Regions from separate parts of the Pseudomonas sp. 910_23 genome, predicted to be linked through region 1. Evidence: predicted binding sites of a transcription regulator. Region 1 holds the regulator's gene; the other holds the start of a gene.
The links. Region 1 encodes FliA, which starts transcription of late flagellar genes. Its sites were predicted from a motif close to CTAAAGTTTNNNNNNNNNNNGCCGNTAA; they were not measured.

Region 1 (10,694 bases):
TCGAACCGCCGCGTCCAGCCGCGCCCGCCCCGGCTGCTGCTGTCGACCAGCGTGTGTTCGATTCGATGCGCTTTGAACTCAATGGCCTGCGTGAACTGCTGGAAGTGCAGCTGGGCTCGTTGGCCTGGACGCAACTGCAAGGCAGCAAGCCCCAGCAAGCCAACTTGTGGCGCCGCCTGCAACGCATCGGCTTGTCCGGCCCTTTGTCCCGCGACCTGCTGGCCTTGACCGCCGAAGTCGAAGAGCCGCGTCAGGCCTGGCGCATGTTGCTGGCGCACTTGGCGCGCATGATCGCCACCCCGGAAATCGAACCCCTGGAAGAGGGCGGTGTGATTGCCATGGTCGGCCCCGCCGGCATGGGCAAGACCACTACCCTGGCCAAGCTGGCCGCACGCTACGTACTCAAGTACGGCGCACAGAATATCGCCCTGGTGAGCATGGACAGCTACCGCATCGGCGCCCAGGAGCAGCTCAAGACCCTGGGCCGCATCCTCAATGTGCCGGTGACGCACGTCGACCCGGGCCAGTCCCTGGCCAATGCCCTCGACCCGCTGCTGCGCAAGCGCGTGGTGCTGATCGATACCGCCGGCCTGCAAGCCAGCGACCCGGCCCTGCGTATGCAGCTCGAAAGTCTGGCCGGGCGTGGCATCAAGTCGAAAAACTACCTGGTGCTTGCAACCACCAGCCAGAAACAGGTTCTTACCGCCGCGTACCATAGTTACAAACGCTGCGGTCTGGCCGGCTGCATCCTCACCAAGCTCGACGAAACCGCGAGCCTGGGCGAAGTGTTGAGCCTGGCCATCAGTCATGAATTACCGGTCGCCTACCTGACCGACGGGCCGCGGATCCCTGATGATCTGCATCTGCCGCGCCGTCATCAGTTGGTCAGCCGTGCCGTCAGTGTGCAAATGCAAGAAGAGCCTAGCGAGGAAGCGATGGCCGATATGTTCGCCGACCTTTACCACCACCCGGCAAAACGGGTCGGTTGAGGCAGGATGAACACCGTGAAATGTACCTACATCGATGGTCTGCAAGCGTTTCAAGCGGCCAAGCCATGTAGCCTGCGTCTAAGCAAGACAAGGTAAAGAAATAAAATGGGCAGCATGCATCCCGTACAGGTGATCGCGGTGACCGGCGGCAAAGGTGGCGTCGGCAAAACTAACGTGTCAGTGAATTTGTCCCTGGCCCTGGCAGAGCTTGGCCGTCGCGTCATGCTGCTGGATGCTGATTTGGGCTTGGCGAACGTGGACGTTCTGCTGGGGCTGACACCCAAACATACCCTTGCCGATGTGATCGAGGGCCGCTGTGAGCTGCGCGATGTGCTGCTCCAGGGGCCCGGTGGCATTCGTATTGTGCCGGCTGCCTCGGGCACCCAGAGCATGGTGCACCTGAGCCCCGCGCAACATGCCGGGCTGATCCAGGCCTTCAGTGATATCGGCGACAACCTCGACGTGCTGGTGATCGACACCGCCGCCGGGATCGGCGAATCGGTGGTCAGCTTTGTGCGCGCCGCGCAGGAGGTGCTGCTGGTGGTGTGCGACGAACCCACTTCCATCACCGACGCCTACGCGCTGATCAAACTGCTTAACCGTGACTACGGCATGAACCGCTTTCGCGTGCTGGCCAACATGGCCCAGAGCCCGCAGGAAGGGCGCAACCTGTTCGCCAAGTTGACCAAGGTCACGGATCGCTTCCTCGATGTGGCTTTACAATACGTCGGCGCAGTTCCCTATGACGAGTGTGTGCGCAAGGCCGTGCAAAAGCAGCGTGCGGTCTACGAAGCGTTCCCTCGTTCGAAATGCGCACTGGCGTTCAAGGCCATTGCCCAGAAGGTCGATACCTGGCCGTTGCCCGCCAATCCGCGGGGGCATCTGGAGTTTTTCGTCGAGCGTTTGGTGCATCAGACGAGTGCGGGACCGGTGCTATGACATCCAGCGGCTACAACCTTTACAAAAAGTCGGCACGTGACAGCCAGGGCGAATTGATCGAGCGCTATGCGCCTCTGGTCAAGCGCATTGCCTATCACCTGTTGGCGCGCCTGCCGGCGAGCGTGCAGGTCGAGGACTTGATCCAGGCTGGCATGATCGGCCTGCTTGAAGTGTCGACCAAATACGACGCGAGCAAGGGTGCGAGTTTCGAGACGTATGCGGGTATCCGTATTCGTGGCGCAATGCTCGACGAGGTGCGTAAAGGCGATTGGGCGCCGCGTTCGGTACACCGCAATACCCGCATGGTCAGTGATGCAATTCGTGCAATTGAAGCAAAAACCGGTCGTGACGCTAAAGATCATGAAGTTGCGGCCGAACTCCAATTGAGTCTCGACGATTACTACGGGATTTTGAACGATACCTTGGGCAGCCGCCTGTTCAGTTTCGACGACCTTTTACAGGACGGCGAACACGAAGGGCTGCACGAGGACGGCGCGAGTGCACATCTTGAACCGTCGCGCGATCTGGAAGATGAACGTTTCCAGAAAGCGTTGGCGGACGCGATTGCCAACTTGCCCGAGCGTGAGCGCCTGGTGCTGGCGCTGTACTACGACGAAGAGCTGAACCTCAAGGAAATCGGTGAGGTCCTGGGGGTCAGCGAGTCGCGTGTCAGCCAATTGCATAGCCAGTGCGCAGCCCGCTTGCGGGGGCGATTGGGAGAGTGGCGCGCGCGCTGACAGGCAGTGTGGGGACACTGCAGACGCTACCGCGAAACCGCAGGGTTTTGCGGGTGAGTACCGTGGTGCCCTGGGCAGTCCTTTTTGTGTAACGCCTGTTGATTGAAATGGCGCGTCCAGGTGCTGGGCGCGTTTAAGACTGCTTGGAGGTCGAATTGGACAAGAACATGAAAATCCTCATCGTTGATGACTTCTCAACGATGCGGCGGATCATTAAAAACCTGTTGCGTGACCTTGGGTTCACCAACACGGTCGAGGCGGATGACGGCCTGACGGCGATTCCGATCCTCAACAGCGGGAGCATCGACTTTCTGGTAACCGACTGGAACATGCCGGGTATGACCGGTATCGACCTGCTGCGCCATGTGCGTGCCGATGAAAAACTGCGCAGCCTGCCTGTGCTGATGGTGACCGCCGAAGCCAAGCGTGAACAGATCATCGAAGCCGCCCAAGCCGGGGTCAACGGTTACGTGGTCAAGCCATTCACGGCACTGGCCTTGAAAGAGAAGATCGAGAAAATCTTCGAACGCATCCACGGCTAATGCCATCGCGGGGGAGCTATGGAGCATAACGAAACGTCACAGGGCGACTTTGAGTCGACCCTGAAAAAACATGCTCACCAGTTGGTCGACAGCCTGGAAAAAGGCCAGTTCGCCGATGCGGTGCAGTTGATCCATGAGCTTAACCAGACCCGTGACCGCGGCCTGTACCAGGAAGTGGGCAAGCTCACACGCGAGCTGCACAGTGCAATCGTCAATTTCCAGATTGACCCGCGCATGCCCCAGGCCGAAGAAATTTCCCAGATCACCGATGCCACTGAGCGCCTGTCGTATGTGGTCAGGCTGACCGAGGCCGCTGCCAACCGCACCATGGACCTGGTGGAAAACGCCACGCCTCTGGTCAACGGCATGGCCAGCGAAGCCCAGGCCCTGAGCCTTGACTGGGGCCGCTTCATGCGCCGTGAAGTGGGCGCTGAGGAATTTCGTGAGTTGGCGCGTCGGGTCGACGGTTTCCTGTCGCGCAGCGAGCAAGAGAACCGTACGGTGGCGAGCAACCTCAACGACATTCTGCTGGCCCAGGATTACCAGGACCTCACCGGCCAAGTGATCAAGCGCGTGACCCAGTTGGTCACCGAAGTGGAAAGCAACTTGCTCAAATTGGTGCTGATGGCCGGCCAGGTCGACCGTTTTGCCGGCATCGAACACGACCGCGAAGCGATCCTCTCGGAAAAAGATCCACAAAAACATCTCGCCAAGGGTGAAGGTCCGCAGATTCATGCCGATAAACGTGAAGACGTTATGTCAGGTCAGGATGACGTAGATGACCTGTTATCCAGTTTAGGCTTCTAAGGAGCACACCCATGAGCTTCGGCGCCGATGAAGAAATCCTTCAGGATTTCCTTGTAGAGGCCGGCGAAATTCTAGAGCAACTGTCCGAGCAACTGGTCGAGCTGGAAAGCCGACCGGATGATGCGAACCTGCTCAATGCAATTTTTCGCGGTTTTCACACTGTAAAAGGGGGCGCCGGCTTCCTCCAGCTCCATGAACTGGTGGAGTGCTGCCACATCGCCGAGAACGTGTTCGACATCCTGCGCAAGGGTGAGCGTCACGTTGATTCGGAATTGATGGACGTGATTCTCGAAGCACTGGATGCGGTCAACGGCATGTTCAGCCAGGTGCGTGAACGTGCGCCCATCACGGCGGCTACCCCGGAACTGCTGGCCGCCCTGGCGCGCCTGGCTGAACCGGCTGCTGCTGCGCCGGTTGTGCAAGCGGCGCCTGAGCCGGTGGTAGAAGCCGAGCCGGACGTGACCGACAGCGAGTTCGAACAGCTGCTCGACTCGCTCAATGCGGTCAAGGCCGAGGCTGAAGCGCCGGCTGCACCTGTCGCCACGCCGACCAGCGAAGACATTACCGACGCAGAATTCGAATCCCTGCTCGACCAGTTGCATGGCAAAGGCCAGTTCGCGGCCGATGCCGTGGCCCCTGTGGCGCCGCCGCAAGTGCCGGATGCCAATGCCAGCACCGACATTACCGACGATGAGTTCGAAGCACTGCTCGACCAACTGCATGGCAAAGGCACCTTTGTGGCCGAAGCCCTGCCGGAAGTCGCGGCCACGGCTGCCGCCCCGACCACCAAGGCCGGGCCTGCCGACGACGGGCTGATCTCCGATCACGAGTTCGAAGCGCTGCTGGACGAGTTGCACGGTAAAGGCAAGTTCACCGAAGTGGCCCCGGCTGCCGCCGCAGCGGTCGCCACTGCCGCACCGGCGGCTGCCAAAGCACCTGCGCCAGTCGCCAAGCCAGCACCCGCGCCGGCACCTGCCCGTGCAGCGGCACCGGCCGCGGCGGAAAAGCCCGCCAGTGAAGCCGAAACCACCGTGCGGGTCGATACCGCACGCCTGGACGACATCATGAACATGGTCGGCGAACTGGTGCTGGTGCGTAACCGCCTGGTGCGCCTGGGCCTCAACAGCGGCGACGAAGCCATGCAAAAGGCCGTGTCGAACCTCGATGTGGTCACCGCCGACTTGCAAACCGCCGTGATGAAAACGCGGATGCAGCCGATCAAGAAAGTCTTTGGCCGCTTCCCGCGCCTGGTCCGCGACCTGGCGCGCCAGCTCAAGAAAGAAATCAACCTGGAACTGGTGGGCGAAGAAACCGACCTGGATAAAAACCTGGTCGAGGCCCTCGCCGACCCGCTGGTCCACTTGGTGCGCAACGCGGTCGACCACGGGGTAGAAACCCCGGAAGAACGCGAAGCCGCCGGCAAGTCGCGTAACGGCAAGGTGATCCTGGCCGCAGAGCAAGAGGGCGACCACATCCTGCTGTCGATCACCGATGACGGCAAAGGCATGGACCCGACCATCTTGCGCAATATCGCGGTCAAGCGCGGCGTGATGGACAAGGACGCCGCCGACCGTCTGACCGACACCGAGTGCTACAACCTGATCTTCGCCCCGGGCTTCTCGACCAAGACCGAGATTTCCGACGTGTCCGGCCGTGGCGTCGGCATGGACGTGGTGAAAACCAAGATCAGCCAGCTCAACGGCTCGATCAACATCTACTCGACCAAGGGCCAGGGCTCCAAGATCGTCATCAAGGTGCCGTTGACCCTGGCGATCATGCCGACCCTGATGGTGATGCTGGGCAACCAGGCGTTCGCTTTCCCGCTGGTCAACGTCAACGAAATTTTCCACCTCGACCTGTCGCGCACCAACGTGGTGGACGGCCAGGAAGTGGTGATCGTGCGCGACAAGGCATTGCCATTGTTCTACCTCAAGCGTTGGCTGGTGGCGTCGGCCAAGCATGAAGAGCAGCGTGAAGGCCATGTGGTGATTCTGTCCGTGGGCACCCAGCGCATCGGCTTTGTGGTCGATCAACTGGTGGGCCAGGAAGAAGTGGTGATCAAGCCTTTGGGCAAGATGCTGCAGGGCACCCCGGGCATGTCGGGCGCAACCATTACCGGTGACGGTCGGATCGCGTTGATTCTCGATGTTCCAAGCATGCTCAAGCGTTACGCCGCACGGCGTATTTGATTCTGGTGGGGCAGGGCGGTCATGCCCGCCCCACCTAACGGAGTGTTTATGGCAGTCAAGGTCCTGGTGGTGGACGATTCGGGTTTCTTCCGCCGCCGCGTCTCGGAAATTCTTTCCGCCGATCCAACGATCCAGGTGGTCGGCACGGCCACCAACGGTAAAGAGGCGATCGATCAGGCCATCGCGTTGAAGCCGGACGTGATCACCATGGACTACGAGATGCCAATGATGGACGGCATTACCGCCGTGCGTCACATCATGCAGCGCTGCCCCACCCCGGTATTGATGTTCTCGTCGCTGACTCACGAAGGCGCACGGGTGACCCTCGACGCGCTGGATGCCGGCGCGGTGGACTTTCTGCCGAAGAATTTCGAAGACATCTCGCGCAACCCCGACAAGGTCAAGCAGATGCTGTGCGAGAAGGTGCACAGCATTTCCCGCAGTAACCGTCGCAGCCTGTTCAGTGCACCTGCGCCGGCACCTACGCCTGCGCCCGTAGCGGCTGCACCGACCTCATCGTTTGCACGCCCGGCCCCTGCGCCGGTGGCTCGGCCTGCGGTGGCGCCGGTACGTGCCGCCGCTGTACCGAGCACCCATTCGCCAGCGCCCAAGCGCAAGGCTTACAAGCTGGTTGCCATCGGTACCTCCACCGGTGGCCCGGTGGCCTTGCAGCGGGTGTTGACCCAGCTGCCGGCCAACTTCCCGGCGCCGATTGTGCTGGTGCAGCACATGCCCGCGGCGTTCACCAAGGCGTTCGCCGAGCGCCTGGACAAGCTGTGCCGGATCACCGTCAAGGAAGCCGAGGATGGCGACATCCTGCGTCCTGGCCTGGCGCTGCTGGCGCCGGGTGGCAAGCAGATGATGGTGGACGGCCGTGGTGCGATCAAAATCCTGCCGGGCGACGAGCGCTTGAACTACAAGCCGTGTGTGGATATCACCTTCGGTTCGGCGGCCAAGTCCTACGGTGACAAAGTTCTGGCGGTGGTGCTCACCGGCATGGGCGCCGATGGCCGTGAAGGCGCACGCCTGCTCAAGCAAGGTGGCAGCGCCATCTGGGCCCAGGACGAAGCCAGCTGTGTGATCTATGGCATGCCCATGGCCATCGTCAAGGCTGACCTGGCTGACGCGGTCTACAGCCTGGACGACATCGGCAAGCATCTGGTGGAGGCCTGCCTCTGATGGATGTCTTGAGCCTGATCGGGATCACCATGGCATTTGTCGCCATCATCGGCGGCAACTACCTCGAAGGCGGCCACCTCGGCGCCCTGGCCAATGGCCCGGCGGCGCTGATCGTGATTGGTGGCACCGTGGGCGCGGCGCTGTTGCAGTCGCCGCTGAGCTCGTTCAAGCGGGCCATGCAGATCCTGGTGTGGATCATTTTCCCGCCACGGGTCGACCTGCCCGGCGGCATCGACCGCGTGGTCAACTGGAGCCTCACTGCCCGCAAGGAAGGTTTGCTGGGCCTGGAAGGCGTGGCCGATGCCGAGCCCGACAGCTACGCACGCAAGGGCCTGCAATTGCTGGTGGACGGCGCTGAGCCGGAAGCGATCCGCAGCATCCTGGAGGTGGATTTCTACACCCAGGAAAGCCGTGACATCAATGCGGCCAAAGTCTTTGAAAGCATGGGTGGCTACGCGCCGACCATCGGCATCATCGGCGCGGTGATGGGCCTGATCCACGTGATGGGCAACCTGGCTGATCCTTCGCAACTGGGCAGCGGTATTGCCGTGGCGTTTGTGGCGACCATCTACGGCGTGGCCAGTGCCAACCTGGTGCTGTTGCCGGTGGCCAGCAAGCTCAAGTCGATTGCCATGCGCCAGTCGCGTTATCGCGAAATGCTGCTTGAAGGCATCCTGTCGATTGCCGAAGGTGAGAACCCGCGCTCCATCGAATTGAAGCTCCAGGGCTTCATGGATTGATGGGGAGGAACCGCCTGTGAGCCGTCGCCGTCGCGAGCCTGAAGAACATGTCAACCACGAGCGCTGGCTGGTGTCCTACGCGGACTTCATCACCTTGCTGTTTGCGTTTTTCGTGGTGATGTATTCGATTTCGTCGGTCAACGAAGGCAAGTACAAGATCATTTCCCAGGCGCTGGTGGGCGTGTTCAACGATACCGAGCGTGCGCTAAAGCCGATTCCCATCGGTGACGAGCGGCCCAAGACCGTCACCCCGGCCAAGCCGCTGGTTAACGACAGCGATGAGATCGCTGCCGGTGTCGGCGGCACCAGTGACCCGCTCAAAAGCATCGCCGACGACATCAGTGCCGCCTTTGGCGACCTGATCAGTTCCAATCAGATGACCGTACGCGGCAACGAGTTGTGGGTGGAGATCGAACTCAACTCCAGCCTGTTGTTTGCCAGTGCCGATGCGTTGCCCAGTGACCAGGCGTTCACCATCATCGACAAGGTGGCGGCAATCCTCAAACCGTTTGAAAACCCGATCCACGTGGAAGGCTTCACCGACAATTTTCCCATCAGCACCGCGCAGTACCCGACCAACTGGGAACTGTCATCGGCCCGTGCATCGAGCATCGTGCGCATGTTGGCCATGCAGGGTGTGAACCCTCAGCGGCTGGCGTCGGTGGGCTATGGTGAATTCCAGCCGGTGGCCAATAACGCCACAGTGGAAGGGCGGGCACGCAACCGCCGGGTGGTGCTGGTGGTGTCGCGCAACCTGGACGTACGTCGCAGCCTGACCGGCACCGGCACGGCCAATGCAACACCGGATGCGGCGTTGAAGCGCGCTGGCACACAAACTGCACCGGCCCCTGCAAAGTCGCCGGTTCGGGCAAGCGCCGTCAATTCTCCGTCACCGGCTCAATAACCTTATGCCATGTCTCGGTCGCGCCTGTGCCCGCCGGGAGGAACCAACCGAATGAGAGTCTGGGCAGTTGCCAATCAAAAGGGTGGAGTCGGCAAGACCACCACCTCCATCGCCTTAGCCGGCTTGCTGGCCGAAGCGGGCAAGCGTGTGGTCGTGGTCGACCTCGACCCCCACGGTTCCATGACCAGCTATTTCGGCTACGACCCGGATGCGCTGGAACACAGCTGCTATGACCTGTTCCTGCACAAGGGCAGCGTGCCGGCGGATTTGCCCGGGCAATTGCTGCTACCCACCAGCAACGAGAGCATTTCGCTGTTGCCATCGAGCACCGCGCTGGCCACCCTTGAGCGCCAGTCGCCGGGGCAGAGCGGCCTGGGCCTGGTGATCGCCAAAACCCTGGCGCAGCTGTGGCAGGATTTCGACTACGCGATCATCGACAGCCCGCCGTTGCTGGGCGTGCTGATGGTCAACGCCCTGGCGGCCAGCCAGCAATTGGTGATCCCGGTGCAAACCGAGCACCTGGCGGTCAAGGGCCTGGAACGCATGGTCAGCACCCTGGCGATGATCAACCGTTCGCGCAAACAGGCGCTGCCGTTCAGCATCGTGCCGACCTTGTTCGACCGCCGTACCCAGGCATCCCTCAGCACTTTGCGTGTATTGCGCGATGCCTATCCGGACACCATCTGGAACGGCTACATCCCGGTAGACACGCGCCTGCGTGATGCCAGCCGTGCAGGGCTCACGCCGTCGCAGTTCGATGGCAAGAGCCGTGGTGTGCTGGCCTACCGTGCGTTGCTCAAGCATCTGCTGTCGCAGCAGCTTGTGGCGCAGGTGGCGTGATGAACCGTCCTGTCGAATTCAAGACCCGGCCGCAACTGGCGCTGGAATCCTACTTGGATGCCCTGCTGCAGGATGCGACTGACGAAGCGCTGCCGGAACCGATTCTGGTACTTGAGCCTGCTGTAGAGCCTGACACTACGCTGGACGAATTCCAGCAGGCCGTCATGGAAGAGCAGGCGCGCGATGCGCAGGTGGTGGAGGCTCCAGTCGTGGTGCCGATCACCCCTGCGGTGGTGGCGCCGATGGTGGTCGAACCGGTGGTGGACGTGCACCTGCCGCCGAGTATCACGCCACCGCCGGTAACCGGTGACGGCCGCCCGGCCTGGGCGGCCGAGCCGTTCGAGTGCCTGCTGTTCGACGTCGCCGGCTTGACCCTGGCAGTGCCGCTGGTGTGCCTGGGCTCGATCTATTCTTTGGAAGGCCAGGAGCTGACACCGCTGTTTGGTCAGCCGGAGTGGTTTCTCGGCATCCTGCCCAGCCAGGCCGGCAACCTCAAGGTGCTGGATACCGCGCGCTGGGTGATGCCCGACCGCTACCGCGACGATTTCCGCCAGGGCCTGCAATACGTGATTTCGGTGCAGGGCTACGAATGGGGGCTGGCGGTGCATCAAGTCAGCCGCTCGTTGCGCCTGGACCCCAATGAAATCAAATGGCGCAGCCACCGCGGCCAGCGCCCCTGGCTGGCGGGCACCGTGATTGAGCACATGTGCGCATTGCTGGATGTCGCTGAACTGGCCGAGTTGATTGCCAGCGGTGCGGTCAAGGCGATGCCACAGAACAAACGTAGTTGATTGAACAATAAGGGCCGTGCGGTTGCGCGGCGCAATA
Region 2 (10,694 bases), 140 kb from region 1:
GCGATAGGAGTAGATCGGGCGCTCGGCCTGCTTGGGCACGAAGTAATACATCATCCCCAGGAAGCCGGTGGTGAGGAAAAAGCCTACGGCGTTGTGGCCGTACCACCATTGAATCATCGCGTCCGTCGCGCCAGAGTAGGCCGAGTAGGACTTGAACAGGCTGACCGGCAAGGATGCGTGGTTGACGATGTGCAGCATCGCCGTGACCAGGATGAACGCCCCGTAGAACCAGTTGCCCACATAAATGTGCTTGGTCTTGCGCTTGACGATGGTGCCGAAGAACACCACCGCGTAGGTCACCCAGACGATGGCGAGCAGAATCGCGATCGGCCATTCCAGCTCGGCGTATTCCTTGGTGGTGGTGTAGCCCAGCGGCAGGCTGATGATGGCGCCGACGATAACCGCCTGCCAGCCCCAGAAAGTGAACGCGGCCAGGCTATCCGAGATCAATCGCGTCTGGCAGGTGCGTTGCACCACGTAGTAGGAGGTGGCAAACAGTGCACAGCCACCGAAGGCGAAGATCACCAGGTTGGTGTGCAGCGGGCGCAAACGACCGAAGGTCGTCCAGGGCAGGTCGAAATTCAATTGCGGCCAGACCAGTTGCGAGGCGATGAACACCCCGAGCCCCATGCCAAGGATCCCCCAGACCACCGTCATGATGGCGAACTGGCGGACTACCTTATAGTTATAAGCAGTCGGACTGATTGCTGTGCTCATTCTAAGGTTCCACGGTTTAGGTTTTTTTATAGGTAAAATCGGTCGCAAGTATGTAGAAAGCGAGGGGCCATTGCAACGCAATGGCTGACCTGTATCAATGCGTTCCACGCCAGATTCTGCGCCCTTTCCATGTTTGGCGTAAGGATTAAATCCGAAATAGAAAGCTGATCAAGTGGACAGGAATTTTAGGGGGCGCAACGGATACCGTCGCCTACGCCAGAATTGCTCCACTGTGGGAACAAGCGTAGACCCGAATGGGAGGGGGGGAAAGTTGGGTGTTGCGAGGGTGCGACACTTGGTCGCGACTTATGCCTGTGGCGAGGGAGCTTGCTCCCGCTGGGCTTCGCAGCGGCCCCAAAATCTTGGGAGCGCTTCGCACTCCAGCGGGAGCAAGCTCCCTCGCCACAGGTAGAGCTTTTACTGCGGTTGGCTGTCTGGCGTTGCACCATCAGCATTATGGGACAGGCTATACACGTACGCCGCCAGCAGATGCACCTTGTCATTACCCTGCAGCACTTCCTGGGCCGGCATCTGGCCCTGGCGACCATGGCGGATGGTCTGCTGCAGCTGCGCCAGGCTGGTGCCGTAGATAAACCCGCTTGGTTCGGTCAGGTTCGGCGCGCCCATGGCTTCCACGCCGTGGCCTTGTGGGCCATGGCAAGCCACGCAGGTGGTGCTGAATGCGGCTTGGCCTGCGGCCAGGTCAGCGGTGTTGTCCGCCGGCAAGGGCAGCTTGGCCAGGTCGTGGCGCACATAGGCGGCGACGTTTTTCACCCCGTCCTCGCCCAGCACTTCACCCCAGGCCGGCATGGCCGCGTGGCGACCGGCCATGATGGTAGCCTTGATCGCTTCGGCCGAACCACCCCAGCGCCAGTTGCTGTCTGCCAGGTTCGGGAAGCCATAGGCGCCCTTGGCATCCGAGCCGTGGCACACTGCGCAGTTGGAGGCGAACAGGCGACCGCCCATCTTCAACGCTTGTGGGTCCTTGGCGACTTCTTCCACGGGCATCGCCGCGAACTTGGCGAAGATCGGCCCGAACCTGGCGTCGGCCTTGGCCATTTCCTTGTCCCATTCCTTGGTCTGGGTCCAGCCATCTTCATAGCCCGGCAGCACGCCTTTCCAGTTGCCCAGGCCCGGGTAGAGAATCAGGTAGCCGACGGCAAATACCAGCGTGCCGGCGAACAGCATGAACCACCACTGGGGCAGCGGGTTGTCGTACTCCTCGATACCGTCGAAGGCGTGGCCCATGGTCTGGTCGACGCTGCCCTTGGTTTCGCCCTTGCGGGTGCCGACCAACAGCCAGGTCAGGCCGATCAGGCTGCCGAGGGTCAATACGCAGATCCATGTACTCCAAAAAGTAGTCATGGCCGAGTGCTCCTTGTTACTGGCTCTGCTTGAGCGTCGGTTGGGGAGGGTTCATCGGCAAACGGCAGCATGGTCGCATCGTCAAACTCCGACTTGCGCCGTGGGCTGAACACCCACAGCGACAGGCCGATAAAGGCGATGGCGACCACCAGCGTGCCGAGGCCGCGGATGGTGCCTGCATCGAATTCAAATCCCATGGCTCACCTCTTGCTCTTGATGGCAGTGCCGAGCACTTGCAAGTAGGAAACCAGCGCGTCCATCTCGGTCTTGCCCTTGAGGCTGGCGACCGCGCCGTTGATGTCGTCGTCGGTGTACGGCACGCCGAGGGTGCGCATCACTTTCAATTTGGTCTCGGTGTGGCTGCTGTCCACGGCGGCGGTGACCAACCACGGATAGGCCGGCATTTTCGACTCCGGCACCACGTTGCGCGGGTTGTACAAATGCGCGCGGTGCCAGTCGTCCGAGTAGCGCGCGCCGACGCGGGCCAGGTCCGGCCCGGTGCGCTTGGAGCCCCACAGAAACGGGTGGTCCCACACGCTTTCGCCGGCCACCGAGTAGTGACCGTAGCGCTCGGTCTCGGCGCGGAACGGGCGGATCATCTGCGAGTGGCACTGCACGCAGCCTTCGCGGATGTAGATGTCGCGGCCCTCCAGCTGCAGCGCGGTGTAGGGCTTCATGCCTTCCACCGGCTTGTTGGTCACGTCCTGGAATAACAGCGGGACGATCTGGGTCAGGCCGCCGATGCTCACGGCGAGCACCATCAGCAGCATCAGCAGGCCGACGTTTTTTTCAATCGTTTCGTGTTTCATCATCGAGTCCTCAGGCCATCTGCGCTGCGGCGCTGATTTCAGCTGGCTGCGCCGAACGCACGGTGCGCCACGTGTTGTAAGCCATCAGCAACATGCCGGTGAGGAAGATCGCACCGCCCACCAGCCGCACGATGAAGCCAGGGTGGCTGGCCACCAGGGTTTCGACGAAGGAGTAGGTCAAGGTGCCGTCTTCGTTGACCGCACGCCACATCAGGCCCTGGGCGATGCCGTTGACCCACATCGAGGCGATGTAGAGCACGGTGCCGATGGTGGCCAGCCAGAAGTGCGCGTTGATCAGGCCGAGGCTGTACATCTGCTCGCGACCGAAGACTTTCGGGATCATGTGGTACAGCGCGCCGATGGAGATCATCGCCACCCAGCCCAGCGCCCCGGCGTGTACGTGGCCGATGGTCCAGTCGGTGTAGTGGGAGAGAGCGTTGACGGTCTTGATCGCCATCATCGGACCTTCGAATGTCGACATGCCGTAGAAGGCCAGGGACACAACGAGGAAGCGCAGGATCGGGTCGCTGCGCAACTTATGCCAGGCACCCGAGAGGGTCATCATGCCGTTGATCATGCCGCCCCAGCTTGGCGCCAGCAGCACCAGTGACATCACCATGCCCAGGGACTGCGCCCAGTCCGGCAAGGCGGTGTAGTGCAAGTGGTGAGGGCCGGCCCAGATGTACAGGGTGATCAGCGCCCAGAAGTGCACGATCGACAAGCGATAGGAATACACCGGACGCTCGGCCTGCTTGGGTACGAAGTAGTACATCATCCCCAGGAAGCCTGCGGTGAGGAAAAAGCCTACCGCGTTATGCCCATACCACCACTGCACCATGGCATCCGTCGCACCGCCGTACAGCGAGTAGGACTTGGTCAGGCTGACCGGGATTTCCAGGTTATTGACGATATGCAGGATGGCCACGGTGATGATGAACGCACCGAAGAACCAGTTACCGACGTAGATGTGCTTGGTCTTGCGCTTCATGATCGTGCCGAAGAACACGATGGCATAGGCGACCCAGACGATGGTGATCAGGATATCGATCGGCCATTCCAGCTCGGCGTATTCCTTGGAACTGGTGTAGCCCAGCGGCAGGCTGATTGCGGCCAGCAAAATCACCAGCTGCCAGCCCCAGAAGCAGAACGCGGCCACTTTTGGCGCGAACAGCTGAGTCTGGCAGGTACGTTGTACCGAGTAGAAGGAGCTGGCGAACAGCGCGCAGCCACCGAAGGCGAAAATCACCGCATTGGTGTGCAACGGGCGCAGGCGGCCGAAGCTGGTCCAGGGTAAATCGAAGTTGAGCGCAGGCCAAACCAATTGGGCGGCGAGAAAAACCCCGAGCCCCATGCCGACGATGCCCCACACCACCGTCATAATGGCGAATTGGCGGACCACCTTGTAGTTATAGGCGGTACTTAAAGTAGTGTTCATGGTTCCCCATCCACGGTTCAACCCAAGCAAGTGCGGCACTTGGGCTGGAGTTATAGGCAGACTAAAAAGCGAGGCAAGCATGGGCAAAGAGCACAAGGCCAGTATTGACGGGGATCAATGGGCGCAGTGTGTGCGCGAACGCGGCTGGCTGTGGGATGTCGCCACGGGCACGGCTTCGGGCGAGCCGGTCACGCTGATCCTGGCCCACGGCGCCGGGGCACCGATGGACTCGGCGTTCATGAACGACATGGCGGCACGCCTTGCCGGGCATGGCGTGAGCGTGGTGCGCTTCGAGTTCCCGTACATGGCCCAGCGCCGTATGGATGGCGGCAAGCGCCCGCCGAATCCGGCGCCGAAACTGCTGGAGTGCTGGCGCGAGGTGTATGGCGAGGTGCGACGTCATGTCGCTGGGAAACTGGCTGTTGGCGGCAAGTCCATGGGTGGGCGGATGGCCAGTTTACTGGCCGATGAACTGGGCGCCGATGGGTTGGTGTGCCTGGGCTATCCGTTCTATGCGGTGGGCAAGCCAGAGAAACCCCGGGTGGAGCACTTGGCTGCGCTTACGACGCCAACGTTAATTGTGCAGGGCGAGCGTGATGCCTTGGGCAATCGGGCAGCGGTGCAGGATTATGAGTTGTCAGAGAGTATTGAAGTGATGTGGTTGGTGGCGGGCGATCATGACTTGAAGCCGTTGAAGGCTTCGGGGTTCAGCCATGAGCAGCACTTGGAGGCGGCGGCGGTGCAGGTGGCTGAGTTTCTCAGGGCCTGTTAGGGCCCTATCGGGGGCAAGCCAGCTCCCACATTGGACTGGGTTCACCTATTTCTATCGGTGAATACCGTCCAGTGTGGGAGCTGGCTTGCCTGCGATAGCGGTTTATCGGTTAAAACGCTCCACCAGCGAGTACTGGGTATTGGCGGTATGCGTCAACTCCTCACTCAACTGCGCCGAGTTCATCGCCTGCTCTGAAGTCTGATCCGCCAACAGTGCGATGGTGCTGATATTGCGGCTGATCTCCTCGGCCACGGCGCTTTGCTCTTCGGTAGCAGCGGCAATCTGGGTGGTCATGTCGGTGATATTGGCCACCGCCTCACTGATGCCCACCAACGCCTGATCCGCTTCCATCACCCGCGCTACACCCTCTTCAGCCTGGCGATGCCCGGCGTCCATGGTTTGCACAGCCGCAGCCGCCGTGTGTTGCAGCTTGGCGATCAGGGTATGGATCTGCCCGGTGGATTCGGCCGTACGCTGCGCCAGTTGGCGCACTTCATCGGCGACCACCGCAAATCCACGGCCCATCTCACCGGCACGCGCGGCTTCGATAGCGGCATTGAGCGCCAGCAGGTTGGTCTGGTCGGCGATGCCTTTGATCACATCGACCACACCGCCGATTTCATCGCTGTCCTTGGCCAATTGGGTGACGGTCACGCCCGTCTCGCCCACGGCCACCGACAGTCGCTGGATCGCCTCGCGGGTTTCCCCGGCGATATCGCGGCCGCGACCGGTCAGGCGGTTGGCTTCCTGGGTGGCATCGGCGGTGCGCTGCACATGGCTGGCGACTTCCTGGGTGGTCGCGGCCATCTGGTTGACGGCGGTGGCTACCTGTTCGGTTTCCACGCGCTGACGTTCCAGGCCGCTGGAGCTGCTGTGCGCCAGGGTGTTGGACTGCGCCGCTTGGTCGTTGAGGTGCTCGGCGGTGTCCTGCAGACGGGTCAGGCAGGTCTTCAGGCGCGCTTCCTGGCTGAGGATCGACATTTCCAGTCGGGCCTGGGCGCCACGGCTGTCGGTGTACATCTGCGCGATCAACGGATCGGAGGTGGTCTGCTCGGCCAGGCGCAGCAAGCGCTTGAGGCCGCGCTGCTGCCAGCTCAGGCCCAGCAGGCCCAACGGCACCGACAGCGCTGCCGCCAGGGCAAAGCCCCACTGGGAGGTGAGGGTGGCGCCGATCATGAAGCTCAGTTGGCTGACCAGGATAAACGGCAGCCAGTCCTGTAGCACCGGCAGCCATTTGTCGCGCTGGGGGATGGCCGACTTGCCCTGGTTGATGCGTTGATAGAGCGCCTCGGCTCGGCGGATCTGCTCCGCGGTGGGCTTGATGCGTACCGATTCGTAGCCGATCACCTGGTTGCCGTCGAACACCGGAGTCACATAGGCGTTAACCCAGTAATGGTCACCGGTCTTGCAGCGATTCTTGACAATGCCCATCCATGGCAAGCCTTGTTTGAGCGTGGACCACATGTGCGCGAACACGGCCGAGGGCACATCCGGATGGCGCACCAGGTTGTGTGGGGCACGGATCAGTTCGTCGCGGGTGAACCCACTGATTTCGACAAACGCGTCGTTGCAGTAGGTAATGACACCCTTGGCATCTGTGGTGGAGATCAACCGTTGCTGAGCGGGGAAGGTACGTTCGCGCTGGGTAACGGGTTGGTTATTACGCATGATTGTTCAATCCGCAAGGCTTTCAGGGGGTATCGGCCATGGCGGGCATTTATTTAACTTATTTTTGCAACAATCCTGGGAGCAGTGGGCTGGCTGTGGTGAGGGAGCAAGCTCCCTCGCCACAACAACTCGCTCCTGCAGCAAGAAAGGCTCAGCCGGCCAGCATCGGGTAGGTGAACAGCCCGAAGTGCAGCAGATTCAAGCCAAAGTGCGTGGCAATCGCTGCGCCGAGCCCGCCAAAGCGATACGCCAGGCCGTAACCGACCCCGGCAATACTCGCCAGCATTACCCATTGCCAACCCGCACCAAAATGCGCCAGGCCGAATAACAGCGAGGCCAGCAGCAGCGCGAGGTTCTCGCCGTAGGGCAGGTGTTTGAAGCGCTGGCTCAGGCCGCCCTGAACATAGCCACGAAACAGCGCTTCTTCCACCAGCGTCACCAGCAGCAGGTTATTGAGTACCCACAGCCATGCCTGGTCCGGCCATTTGGGGGCCCAACTGATCATCCCCATCAGGGCCGCGCCACCCAGGGCAGCGATGGCGGTCAGGGTCAGTGCCAGGGCGGTGACGCAGATCGACAGGCGCAATGAACGTTGCGCCACAATCCACGGGCAGGCCAGCAACAGCCAGAAGCCGATCAGGGGTTTGTCCTGGTTCAGGTACATCGAGAAGGGCACTGAGTCCGGGGTAAAACGCTGGGGTGCAATACCTCGGCCATTGTAGAAACCCGGCAGCCAGTGCATCGCCAGCCCCAGGGCCAGGACGATAAACAAGCCGTGGCCCAGGTAGCGTGCCCAAGGAGTGCGTTGCTGGCGTACGGCGTAGCCGGCCACCAGCAACAGCGCCACTGACACCGCCGCCAGTATGCCCAGTTGGCCGTAGATCAAGGCCGTGACATAGCCAATGCAAAGTAGTGTGAGGTACAGCCAGGGCAGAGCAATCATGTGAAATCCTTAACAAAAACCGGGCGGCATTATAGCGAGAGGTCTGGTTCGGGGGCATGAAAACGCCTCTACGTACAAGGTAAGGGGGAAAGGATTGCAAAGTATGTTTGCGGCTGGTTATAGTCGTCGCGTCTTTCTCCCTTCAAAAAGATCAGCACATGTCAGCTTCCCAGCGCATAGCGGTAGTCGATTCAGCGGTCAACGCTGTGGTCGTGCCGTGCGGCGCAAAGCAGCCTGCGCAGATCAGTCACTACCCCCCACCTGTCAGTAGCACGCCGGTGTACGCAGTCGTATCACCGCCGGGCGTTGGCATTTCGGGCTGATCAGCTGTTTGCTGTTGCCCTGTGCCTGCCTGAAAAAAACCTACTGAAATTCAGTTCTTACTGAGTCGGCTTTTTTGCCTGATAACAGGTGGTAACTCATGTCTGTTCTTTCGAAACAATCCGTGGCCGCGGCGGCCTCGACGAGCTTGTTTGTCTTGCTGTGGAGCAGCGGGGCGATCTTCTCCAAGTTGGGCCTGGCCCATGCTTCGCCCTTTGCCTTTCTGCTGATCCGCTTTGCCATCGCCCTGATGGGGTTGGTGGTGCTGGTGCCGATCCTCAAGTTGAAGCTGCCACGTCCCGGCAAGCCCATGCTGTATGCGGCGGCGACGGGCATGGTGTTGTTGGGGGCCTACCAGATTTTCTATCTGCTGGCCCTGGACCTCAAAGTCACCCCAGGGGTGATGGCGACCATCATGGGGGTCCAGCCGATCCTCACCGTGGTGCTGATGGAGCGTCAGCGCTCGTTACGCCGGCTGTTCGGCCTGGGGTTGGGCCTGGCCGGGTTGATCATGGTGGTGTACCAGGGCATCGGGCTGGCGGGCATGTCCCTGGCCGGGATGCTGTTCGGGCTGCTGGCGCTGGCGAGCATGACGTTTGGCTCGATCATGCAAAAGCGCATCACCGACAACCCCTTGGGCACATTGCCGCTGCAATACCTGGCCGGGCTGTTGTTGTGCGCGGTGTTCGTGCCCTTCCAGCCGTTCCACTTTGAACACAGCGCGGGCTTTTACCTGCCAGTGTTGTGGATGGGGCTGGTGGTGTCAGTGCTGGCGACGCTGTTGCTGTATCGCCTGATTGCCCGGGGCAACCTAGTGAATGTCACCAGCCTGTTCTACCTGGTGCCGGCGGTGACCGCGGTGATGGACTACCTGATCTTCGGCAACCGCCTGGCGCTGTTGAGCCTGTTGGGCATGGCGTTGATCATCGTCGGTTTGGTGTTTGTATTCCGTAAAAACTAAAACCTATCCCTGTAGGAGCAAGCTTGCTGTGGCGAGCAAGCTTGCTTGCGTTGGGGGGCGAAGCACCCCCAGGAGCAAGGGCGCGCTCCTATAGTTTTTGCGGGCGCAGCACCAACCACAACGCTCCGGCAATCAGCACCCCGCCATACAGGTGAGCCATGGACAGCGGCTCATCCAACAGCAACGCCCCCCACAGCACGCCGAACGGCGGAATCATAAAGGTCACGGTCATCGACTTGACCGGGCCAATGGATGACAGCAGGCGGAAGTACAAAATGTAGGCGAACGCCGTACACACCAGCCCCAGGCCCAGCAGCGACGCCCACACCTGCCAGCCGCCCCAGCTTGCCGGTGGATGGCTGATGGCGCTGTAGGCAAAGAGCGGCAAGAGAAACAAGGTAGCGCCGAGCATACTGCCCAAGGCTGACAGACGACTGTCCAACCCGCCGCGCTGATCCAGCCAGCGTCGTGCCAGGAAACCGGCAAAACCGTAGCAGGTGGTTGCCAGCAGGCACGCCAGCGCGCCCATCAACAATTGCAGATCAAAGGCCACCGGCCCCGCGCGCGTGAGCACGGCGACGCCAAACAGCCCCAAGGCAACCCCCGCTATTTTTGACGGTGTCAGGCGCTCGCTGAAAAACAACCCGCCAATCAGCACGCCCATCAGCGGCGTGGTGGCGTTGAAAATCGCCGAATAACCCGCCGGCAGTACCTGCGCTGCCACTGAATACATGGTCGCCGGAATTCCGGAGTTGATCACCCCCAACAGCAAAACGGTCTTGAACTTGCCCTGGAAATCCCAGCTCACGCGCAGCATCGCCAGGATCACCAGCAACCCGGCGGCGGCAATCGACACGCGGAAAAACGCAGTCGGCACTGTGCCGATTTCCGGCGCAATGATGCGCATGAACAGGAAACTCGCGCCCCAGATGGCAGCCAGTCCCAGCAAGTAGAGGGTGTCAACAGGTCTCACGGAAAACTCCTACGCCAATCAGGCGGGGAGTGTTGCCCAGTGCTCAGGCCGACACAATCGCTAACTACGACGGCCCCTTAAAAATCCTCCTTCTCCTGCCAGCGTTCACTGGCTAAGCTCTGAGCTTCCCGCTACCCGTTCGAGGTTTCCCGCATGTCGCAGCCCGCCCTCGCTATCGCCCGGATGATCCTCGACGGTTTCGACGATTACCGTGAGCACTTTCACCAGATCACCGATGGGGCCCGCGAGCGTTTCGAGAAGGCCCAGTGGCAGCAAGGGCAGGCGGCGTCTGCGGCACGCATCAACCTGTATGAAGAGAAAGTTGCCGAGGTCACTGCCCGCCTGCGCGCCGGTTTCGAAGCGGGTGCGCTGCAGGACATCGAGCTGTGGCCCCTGGTGAAAAGCGCGTATATCGGCCTGATCGACCTGCGCTTTGACGATGAGTTGTCCGAGACCTGGTACAACTCGATCTTCTGCGGCCTGTTCAGCCATGACCTGATCAGCGACGGCTGCATGTTCATCCACACCACCCGGCCGAGCCTGCGCCGGGCGCGGGCGGCGCAAACCCGGGTCTACACGCCGGCCGGTAAAATATCAGACATGCTGGCGCAGATTTTCTCTGACTACAGCTTCAGCGAGCCTTACGCCGACCTTCCTGCCGACCTGCGTCGCCTCGAAGCCCAGCTGCGGGAAAACCTGCCGGATTGGGTGTGCAAGGACCCGGATCTCA

Region 2: FW800_RS06660 (methyl-accepting chemotaxis protein) is a predicted target of FliA. The motif match lies at 6,796-6,823, and genes of this name have one in related genera.

What each region holds. Positions count from the first base shown of each region.
Region 1 covers NZ_VXCZ01000004.1:68,308-79,001, reverse strand. Annotated here, with positions in the region: gene flhF (flagellar biosynthesis protein FlhF) at 1-989, shown strand, start outside; gene fleN (flagellar synthesis regulator FleN) at 1,095-1,928, shown strand; gene fliA (RNA polymerase sigma factor FliA) at 1,925-2,665, shown strand; gene FW800_RS06005 (chemotaxis response regulator CheY) at 2,833-3,207, shown strand; gene FW800_RS06000 (protein phosphatase CheZ) at 3,226-4,014, shown strand; gene FW800_RS05995 (chemotaxis protein CheA) at 4,026-6,203, shown strand; gene FW800_RS05990 (protein-glutamate methylesterase/protein-glutamine glutaminase) at 6,252-7,382, shown strand; gene FW800_RS05985 (flagellar motor protein) at 7,382-8,122, shown strand; gene motD (flagellar motor protein MotD) at 8,139-9,026, shown strand; gene FW800_RS05975 (ParA family protein) at 9,078-9,866, shown strand; gene FW800_RS05970 (chemotaxis protein CheW) at 9,866-10,657, shown strand.
Region 2 covers NZ_VXCZ01000004.1:205,977-216,670, reverse strand. Annotated here, with positions in the region: gene ccoN (cytochrome-c oxidase, cbb3-type subunit I) at 1-717, opposite strand, end outside; gene ccoP (cytochrome-c oxidase, cbb3-type subunit III) at 1,135-2,082, opposite strand; gene FW800_RS06680 (CcoQ/FixQ family Cbb3-type cytochrome c oxidase assembly chaperone) at 2,079-2,279, opposite strand; gene ccoO (cytochrome-c oxidase, cbb3-type subunit II) at 2,283-2,891, opposite strand; gene ccoN (cytochrome-c oxidase, cbb3-type subunit I) at 2,902-4,326, opposite strand; gene FW800_RS06665 (alpha/beta family hydrolase) at 4,406-5,098, shown strand; gene FW800_RS06660 (methyl-accepting chemotaxis protein) at 5,201-6,766, opposite strand; gene FW800_RS06655 (CPBP family glutamic-type intramembrane protease) at 6,918-7,709, opposite strand; gene FW800_RS06650 (DMT family transporter) at 8,131-8,991, shown strand; gene FW800_RS06645 (DMT family transporter) at 9,080-9,964, opposite strand; gene aceK (bifunctional isocitrate dehydrogenase kinase/phosphatase) at 10,118-10,694, shown strand, end outside.